Regions from separate parts of the Pseudomonas sp. GW821-FHT01A09 genome, predicted to be linked through region 2. Evidence: predicted binding sites of a transcription regulator. Region 2 holds the regulator's gene; each other region holds the start of a gene.
The links. Region 2 encodes FliA, which starts transcription of late flagellar genes. Its sites were predicted from a motif close to CTAAAGTTTNNNNNNNNNNNGCCGNTAA; they were not measured.
Positions count from the first base shown of each region.

Region 1 (2,199 bases), on a different contig from region 2:
ACCGCGGCGCTCATCTGATTGATGGCGGTCGCGGCCTGATTGATCTCGTCGTTCTGGCGCTGCACACCGCGCAAGGAATCCTCGGTCACGGCGGTCATCTCTTCCGAGGTGGACGCCAGTTGATTCGACGAGTCCCCCAGTTCGCCCAGGGTGCGGCGCAAGTTCTGCTGCATCACCGACAGCGCCACCAGCAGGCGGCCCGGCTCATCACGGCCTTCTACATCGATCGGCTTGCTGAGGTCGTTGTCCGCAATCTGCTCGGCCACGGCCAGGGCCTTGGCGATCGGCGCCACCAGGCTGCGGGTGAACAGCGCGGCCAGGCCTAAGGTCGCGGCCAGGGCAACGATGATCGCGGCGATGGTGACATTGCGCGTTTGCGCGTAGCTGTCGTCCGCGCGGGCGTCGGATTCGGCGGATTTTAGGTCGGCCAGACGAGATATCTCAACGATGTCCTTGGCCAACGCATCGGCAGCCATGGTCTGCTCGCCCGTGGGCGCCGCCATGCTGTTGGCGACATCGTCACGTTTTTGCTTCACCGCCTCTAGAAAGCGCGAATGCACCTCCAGGTAAGCGGTGAGATGGCTTTCCATACTGGCGTAGGCCTGCAAGCCACGTTCGTTGACCAAGAGCGGTTTGAGTTTATGAATGTCGGCTTGCAGGTCGCTGCGGCCCTGGTCGACGCGCTTCTGCCCTGCAGCGGCGCTGGCATCATCCTGAGCGGCGCGCAAGTTGGTGTTGCCCAAACGGATGGTCAACAAGTCGCTCTTGATCTGCGCAATGGCCTGAATGGTCGGCAACACGTTGTCCTGCAGGGTATCGCGCGCATCTTTCAAACCCGCGGCCTGTTGCAAGGAAAAAAGCCCGAGCGCCGTGATCAACACGGCGAAAAATCCGAAGCAGAGGAGCGAGCGAGGGGCGATATTGAGACTTCTCAGATTCATGTCCATGACCAGTCGAGAGGGAAGAAGGCAATGACACCCTATCGACATGAATCGCTTCACCTTTAGTTATCTAGATGAATTTGTCTCCTGAATCCGACAGACGAAGGCGGCGTCACCTGTCTATTGCATGGCTTAGTGCCACTATTTTGAGGTGCAGGTGGATGATCGACCTATCATTCTCTTGGCACAAATCTCAGCATCCCCAGCACTCCCGAGCTCTTGCCATCCGCGGGATGCGCCATGCCATCGAACACTGGTACCTCGTCGAAATCGAACGGGCTGATCCCCAGGCAAGCCACATTCACCCCGTATTGCTGCGGATTCGAACGGCGCTGGTGATGGGTGTAGATGCCACACTTGGAGCAGAAATAGTGCTTGGCGGTCTTGGTGTTGAATTCATATAAGGTCAACGCCTCGGCCCCGGCGGTGATATGGATATCTTCCAGGTGCGCACTCACCACCACGGCCCCGCGCATTCTGCAGAACGAGCAGTTGCAGCGGCGCAGCGTGTGCAGGCCGTTGCTGAGCTTGACGGTGAAACGCACGGTGCCGCAGTGACAGCTGCCTTCGGTGGGGGAAAGGTCTTTGTTCATGGTCGGGCTCGTTGTGGTGGGACGTCTCCTGGTTTTAGCAGAGTCCCGGCGTCTTGCGCAGCCCTGAATAACATGCGATCCATATCCGTCACTGGAGCCAATGCCTCGGCATCATCCAACTGCACGCTCACCTGCGCACGGGCGTGCCTGCAAATGCCGAGAATTTAACGTCAGCGAAGGCTTCAACCGCGCCTGGTTCAAAGAAGCTTTTGTAGTTTGGTGATTTTTGCAGGCGTGCCAGCTTGGCCAGCGCCTCGGCTTTGCAATCAGGCTTGGTATCGGACGTCATGGTTGCTGCCCTTGCGCAGGAGAGCGACGGATACTAAGCCATCGAGAATGGCGCCGTATGGTGTTTCTGCATTTGATGTGGGCAGCAGCTACGCCTGACGAGCAGTGTTCTCCCTCAAGCAAACTCCCGCACCACCTCGATAAACGCCCGCAACCCACTCGGCACATGCCGATGCCCCGGGTAATACAAGAACAGCCCCGGCACCGGCGGGCACCAGTCCTCCAGCACCCGCACCAGCCGCCCGTCCTGCAGATACCGCGCCACCGTATGCTCCGGCACATAGGCAATTCCCAGCCCGCGCGCCGCGGCATCGGCCATGATCTCCAGATTGTCCAGCGTCAGGTTGCCGGACACCTCCAGCGTCAGCGGCTGCCCG
Region 1 is NZ_JBYSWB010000012.1:163,211-165,409, forward strand. It holds gene AC3WJP_RS15910 (methyl-accepting chemotaxis protein) at 1-941, opposite strand, end outside; gene AC3WJP_RS15915 (GFA family protein) at 1,115-1,534, opposite strand; gene AC3WJP_RS15920 (hypothetical protein) at 1,662-1,823, opposite strand; gene AC3WJP_RS15925 (LysR family transcriptional regulator) at 1,938-2,199, opposite strand, start outside.
Region 1: the regulator FliA is predicted to act here: its motif matches at 980-1,007, upstream of AC3WJP_RS15910 (methyl-accepting chemotaxis protein).

Region 2 (2,199 bases):
AAGGTGGCGTCGGCAAGACCAACGTGTCAGTGAACCTTTCACTGGCGCTGGCGGAACTTGGCCGCAGAGTCATGTTGATGGACGCCGACCTCGGTCTGGCCAACGTCGACGTGTTGCTCGGCCTGACGCCTAAACGCACCCTGGCTGACGTCATTGAAGGGCGCTGCGAGCTGCGTGACGTGCTCCTGCAGGGGCCCGGCGGGATCCGTATCGTGCCGGCCGCCTCCGGGACCCAGAGCATGGTGCACCTGACGCCCGCCCAGCATGCCGGCTTGATCCAGGCCTTCAGCGACATCGGCGACAACCTCGATGTGCTGGTGATCGATACCGCCGCCGGCATCGGCGACTCGGTGGTCAGCTTCGTGCGCGCAGCCCAGGAAGTGCTGCTGGTGGTGTGCGACGAGCCGACCTCGATCACCGACGCCTACGCGCTGATCAAGCTGCTCAACCGCGACTACGGCATGAACCGCTTCCGGGTCCTGGCCAACATGGCCCAGAGCCCGCAGGAAGGCCGCAATCTGTTCGCCAAGCTGACCAAGGTGACCGACCGCTTCCTCGACGTGGCCCTGCAGTACGTGGGCGCCGTGCCGTACGACGAATCGGTGCGCAAGGCTGTGCAGAAACAACGTGCCGTCTACGAGGCCTTCCCGCGCTCCAAATGCGCGCTGGCCTTCAAGGCGATCGCCCAAAAGGTCGACACCTGGCCGTTGCCCGCCAATCCACGCGGGCACCTGGAGTTCTTCGTCGAACGTTTGGTTCAGCAAACCAGTGCGGGACCTGTCTCATGAGCGCAAGCGGATATCGGATGTACAACAAGGCCTCGCGCGAGTCTCAGCAGTATCAGCTGATCGAGACCTACGCACCGCTGGTCAAGCGTATTGCCTACCACCTGCTGGCGCGTCTGCCGGCCAGTGTGCAGGTCGAGGACCTGATCCAGGCCGGGATGATCGGCCTGCTCGAAGTCTCGACCAAATACGACTCCAGCAAGGGCGCCAGTTTCGAGACCTACGCCGGTATCCGCATCCGTGGCGCCATGCTCGACGAGGTGCGCAAAGGTGACTGGGCACCGCGTTCGGTGCATCGCAATACCCGCATGGTCAGTGATGCCATTCGCGCTATCGAAGCAAAAACTGGCCGCGACGCTAAAGATCACGAGGTTGCGGCCGAACTCCAGATGAGTCTGGATGATTATTACGGGATTCTGAACGATACCTTGGGCAGTCGCCTGTTCAGCTTCGACGACCTGCTGCAGGACGGTGAGCATGAAGGGCTGCACGAGGAGGGCGCCAGCGGTAGCCCCGAGCCATCGCGCGGCCTGGAAGACGAGCGCTTCCAGGCGGCCTTGGCCGATGCCATCGCCAACCTGCCTGAACGGGAAAAACTGGTGCTGTCGCTGTACTACGACGAGGAACTGAACCTCAAGGAGATCGGCGAAGTGCTGGGGGTCAGCGAATCGCGGGTCAGCCAGTTGCACAGCCAGTGCGCGGCGCGTCTGCGCAGTCGCCTGGGTGAGTGGCGGGCAAGGTAAACAAGCAGTTGGGCCGTAATTGAACAACGCGATACCTGTGGTGAGGGGGCTTGCTCCCGAGAGGCCCGAACTGAAACACCGCGGTGAGTCAGCAATGGCCCCTCGGGAGCAAGCCCCCTCACCACTTGCTACACACATAACTGGTTTTGATTGATCGCGCACCCAGGTGCTGGGTGCGTTAAAGACTGCTTGGAGGTCTACTTGGACAAGAACATGAAAATCCTCATCGTCGACGACTTTTCGACGATGCGGCGGATCATCAAGAACCTGCTGCGCGACCTGGGGTTCACCAATACCTCGGAAGCCGACGACGGCGTTACCGCGTTGCCGATGCTGCAAAGCGGCGCCTTCGACTTCCTGGTGACCGACTGGAACATGCCCGGCATGTCCGGCATCGACCTGCTGCGTCAGGTTCGCGCCGATGACCGTCTCAAAAGCCTCCCAGTATTGATGGTGACGGCCGAAGCAAAGCGTGAACAGATCATCGAAGCTGCCCAGGCCGGCGTGAACGGCTATGTGGTCAAGCCTTTCACTGCGCAAGTGTTGAAAGAAAAAATCGAGAAGATCTTCGAGCGCGTCAACAGCTGAATGACGCCACGGGGGCAGCAGTATGGACAAGCAATCCAGTTTGGGTGACTTCGAGTCGACCCTGAAAAAGAATGCCCAGGAGT
Region 2 is NZ_JBYSWB010000007.1:80,341-82,539, forward strand. It holds gene fleN (flagellar synthesis regulator FleN) at 1-788, shown strand, start outside; gene fliA (RNA polymerase sigma factor FliA) at 785-1,528, shown strand; gene AC3WJP_RS10745 (chemotaxis response regulator CheY) at 1,742-2,116, shown strand; gene AC3WJP_RS10750 (protein phosphatase CheZ) at 2,139-2,199, shown strand, end outside.

Region 3 (2,199 bases), on a different contig from region 2:
GAAGCAGGTTGTTGAAATCATGGGCGATACCGCCAGTGAGCTGTCCCAAGGCCTCCATTTTTTGCGCCTGGCGCAGTCCATCCTCGGCATCGCGACGGCGGCTCACATCCAGTTGAGAGGCGAAGAAATAGATCAATTCTCCGGAATCGTTGTAAACCGGTGAAATAAACAAGGCGTTCCAGAAGCTCGATCCGTCTTTTTTGTAATTGACAAGCTCGACGGCTACTTCGGTCCTTGCCTCAATGGCCTCGCGCACCTCGCGTACCGCACTAGGATCAGTTTCGGGCCCTTGCAAGAATCTGCAATTGGACCCTACGATCTCCTCGCGACTGTAGCCCGTCATGTCAATAAAGGCATTGTTGGCAAAAATGATGGGGTTATCGGGCCGCTTGGGATCCGTAACGATCATTGGCATTCGGGTGGTTTCGACGGCGGCAAAAAAGATATTGTGATCCGAGCCGCTAATATCGCCGGTGGAGCTGTCGTCTACACGTGTTGGGTGATTCGGCATTGCTGCTCCGGCCAATGATCATAAAGGTTGTTGTGAGCACGATAGTGCTGTGAATTTTACGGAAGTGGTGCCAGTTTTTGGCAAATAGTCTGCAGTTTCTCGATATCAAAAGGCTTGGGCAGCCAGGAGACGTTGGGGTCATTTAGCAGCCCAGAATGACTGTGGTAGCCCGATGCGACCAGGATGGGGGTCTGGGGTTGAATTTCATGAACAAGCTTCACCAACTCGGCACCGTCGATTTCGCCAGGCATACGCAAGTCAGTGATCAGGAGGCGGGGAGGGTAGTCGCGGCCCCTGATGGATTCCCATGCGGTGTCCGCGTTCAGGAAGGCCTGAACCTTGTAGCCACGCGTTTCCAAGATTTCAGCGATTAACTCAAGAATGATTTTTTCGTCCTCGACAACCAATATTGAGTCCATAGCTGATTCTTCGCAGAGTGATATTTATAGGACTTACTGATGTATCAAGAAATTCCCGCGAAAAGCCTACCATCCATCGATGTGACGGTGCGACCGTAACAGCTCGGCGAGCTGCAATGCGTACAGAGCTTCAAGGGGTGCACTGGATCATCTCTGTGATCGTCGGCACTCAACCATCGATCTGGACCCCTGAAACGGAGGTCAGCCAAGCTGAGCGCCCAAATCTAGCGGAGTAGGAGGGATGGACCAATGATCCAGACGCAGCGGTCGACGGCAGGCCATCGCAATTTGGCTGTATGAAGTCCAGGAAATACTAGAAAGCAACAGTACGCAGCAAACGATTTTTTTTCTAAATTTATGTCTCTTATTGCCGATGGCCTGCGTACATAACTCAGAAATTCTACGTTTCCTCCTTCGGAATTGCCCTGTGAACCTACGTTCTCTAAATATCGCGCCTCGCGCGGCCTTATGCTTCGGCTTGATCACGCTCCTGGTCGTTGCACTCGGCGGCTTCGCCTACGTGCAGTTAGGGAAGCTGCGTGCTACCGAACAAGACATCGAAAAGAACTGGCTGACCAGCGTACAGACCGCTGACGACATCCAGATCGCGCTGCTCGGCGCTCGCCTGGAGAGCATCCGTCTACTGGCAACTTCGAATCCCCAAGAGCAGGCGGTCGCCGTGCAGCACCTTGAGGACGCCAAGCGCATACTCAACGACCGCACCGATTTCTACCGCAAGAACCTTGTTTCCGACCCTGAAGAAGGGGCCAAATTCGAGGCCGCGGCCGCACTAATGAAGACCTACCTCGACGGCCTGCAACGCATCGTTGACCTTGAGTCCACCCAGCATGACCAGGCCGTAACCTTCGCCAACACTGAGCAACGCGACCGTGCCGGAGCTTATCAGGCCAAACTCAATGAGTTGCGCCAGCACAATACCGACGGCGCCGCTGCCGCAGGCGTTACCGCCACTGAGGTGTATGCGCACAGCATCACCATCGTCGACGGGGTGGTACTCGCCGCGCTGGTGCTGACGTTGGTGCTCGCCACCTTGCTGACCCGCAGCATTGTTCAGCCGATGAGCGCCTCGCTGAAGATGGCCGAGGAAATCGCCGACGGCGACCTGCGTCTTGTCCTGGAGGTCAAGGGGAATGACGAATCGGCGCGGCTGATGCGCTCGCTCAATACCATGCAAGGAAACCTGCGCAGCACCATCGGGCAGATCTCTAGTGCCTCCGCGCAGCTCAGTTCCGCTGCGGTTGAGATGAC
Region 3 is NZ_JBYSWB010000006.1:12,998-15,196, forward strand. It holds gene AC3WJP_RS09360 (histidine kinase famiy protein) at 1-511, opposite strand, end outside; gene AC3WJP_RS09365 (response regulator) at 568-930, opposite strand; gene AC3WJP_RS09370 (methyl-accepting chemotaxis protein) at 1,358-2,199, shown strand, end outside.
Region 3: the regulator FliA is predicted to act here: its motif matches at 1,280-1,307, upstream of AC3WJP_RS09370 (methyl-accepting chemotaxis protein).

Region 4 (2,199 bases), on a different contig from region 2:
ATGGACACTCCCGGCTTTCGAGATGGCGGTAACTATACCGGCCATGCCCTCACGCCACCGCCGCTGGTGTATGACCCTCACCTGGTAGCAAAAGCAATGGTAGCGTGCGCGATCAAACCACGCGCCAGCACTACCGTAGGAGCCGCCGCCCGGGCCGCTCGATTGGCGCACTTTCTGCTGCCGGGATTCAGCTATTTGTCCGGATGGCTCACTCGACGTGGAATACAGCGCAGCGCCAGGGCGTCCCGGTCATCGGGCAATCTGTTTGCACCTACGGATTTCATCCGAAGCGTGGAAGGCGGATGGCGCAAGACCAAGCCCGGCCATCGGCTGTTGCTCGGGCTGGCGGCAGCAGCGCTCATGGGCGGCTGCGCGGGAGCTCTGCTGCGCAAAAAGCGTCGGCCGTAGCACGCCGTATTTGCTCAGGGCCGAATGCCCTGAGCGCTCATACGGATCAGGACTGCTGCCAATCGTCACCAGAAGCCTAAACCGAACGGAATTTTTTTCACCGGCAAAAATCTGTTAACTCAGTCACGCTTTTGAGGGATCTACAGATGAGCAGCCACCTATACATCATCGACTACGTCATCCATGGCGAAGCCAAAAGCTTCGTGATCCGTGCTGACAAAATGGACAACGCAGAGGCTTGGCATTGGGCAAGCTGCGATGCAGGATTTGGCCACATACCTCGCAGCAATCGAGACAAGACGAAAAAGACCACGAGGCCCGCAGCCGAACGACTGGGCATTTCGGAAGTGAAGTGGCGCAGCTCGGAGTTCTCTGCGGCCTGAGCCGTGGGCATTGCAGCAGGTCCGGATACCGACTTTTCAAGATGAAATGGAAGGCATGGCTATTATCGAGTTTCTCCAATGGCCAGCGATGGCAATCACGGTGCTGGCGGCGTGGTACATGGGGTCCGTTCGAGCGAAAAGACGAGTGATCGCGTTCTGGTGCTTCACGGCAGGCAATGCACTGTGGGTCGTATGGGGCGCCAGCCACGATGCCTATGGCTTGATCACGCTGGAGATCGTATTGGCGCTGATGAATATGCGCGGCTTGAAAAAGAATCTGGCCGATAGCCGCGCTCAGAAGACTGTTCAGCATCCTTGCGAACTCACGGATTCCAGATAGCGACCTCAGCTTTCCGGTCTCATCGTCCAGCCAACGCGTGGCTGGACAGAGCCCTACCTCATGATCGAGCACGCCGATCAGCATTGCCATCTACTGCGAGTACGTGAGCCGATCATGGGTGTAGCACGACACGCCCTTCTGAGGGCATGGGCATCAAGCTTTGCTGCTTGCAGTCGATAAGGATACTAGGCCTGACAAGACGCAGCACTGAGTCGGCCAATCCGATTCCTCGCCCATGAGTGCTCCTGAATGTCTCTATTTAATGATATGAAGCTGAAATCCAAGCTCCTTTCAGCGTTTGGGTTATGTGCAGTCATCACCATTGCAGTCGCAGTGCTGGGCCAATTAGGCAGTCAGCGAATTTACGTGCTGCTGGACGGCACGGTCAGCAACAACTTGGTCTCGATCCAGAAAACGGACTCGGTGAAAGCCAACGTCATTGCCACCAACCGCGATATGTTCAAGGCTATTGGTCTGGTTTTGCGCAACGCTACATCCGATGAACTGGATGCGACCATCACCTCATTTCGGGGTAATCAGTCCGATGCTGAAAAAGACTTCAAAATCTATAGGGCCACGCCCCTCGAGGATGACGAGCGCGCAGCAGGCAATGACTTCGAGCGGGATTGGCCAGCCTATATCGCCGCTGCCGAGGGCGTCTTCACCCTGCTGAAAGCCGGTGACGCCGAGCAGGCCGGGAAGCTGGCGGACACCAGCGCAATCCCGCTGTATCGCAAGACGATCGGCGAACTGAAAATCATGATCGACTCCAATGCTCGCCAGGCAGGTGAAGTCGCTCGCAACGGCGCGGATACCAACGGGCAAGTGACCTGGGCGCTGAGCATAGGCGCCATCATCGCCGCCGCCTGTGCACTGGGTCTGGGATTGCTGGTTACGAGGATGATCACCCGGCCACTTTATCGATCCGTCACGAGCGCCAGCTTCATCGCCCAAGGTGACCTGACCCACCCTATCCACTCGACGAGCAAGGATGAAACAGGGCAATTGCTGACGGCGCTGTCCGGTATGCAAGGCAACCTCAAGACCACGGTGCAGCAGATTGCCGAT
Region 4 is NZ_JBYSWB010000003.1:274,923-277,121, reverse strand. It holds gene AC3WJP_RS05715 (SDR family oxidoreductase) at 1-408, shown strand, start outside; gene AC3WJP_RS05710 (DUF6555 family protein) at 555-791, shown strand; gene AC3WJP_RS05705 (hypothetical protein) at 847-1,131, shown strand; gene AC3WJP_RS05700 (methyl-accepting chemotaxis protein) at 1,381-2,199, shown strand, end outside.
Region 4: the regulator FliA is predicted to act here: its motif matches at 1,284-1,311, upstream of AC3WJP_RS05700 (methyl-accepting chemotaxis protein).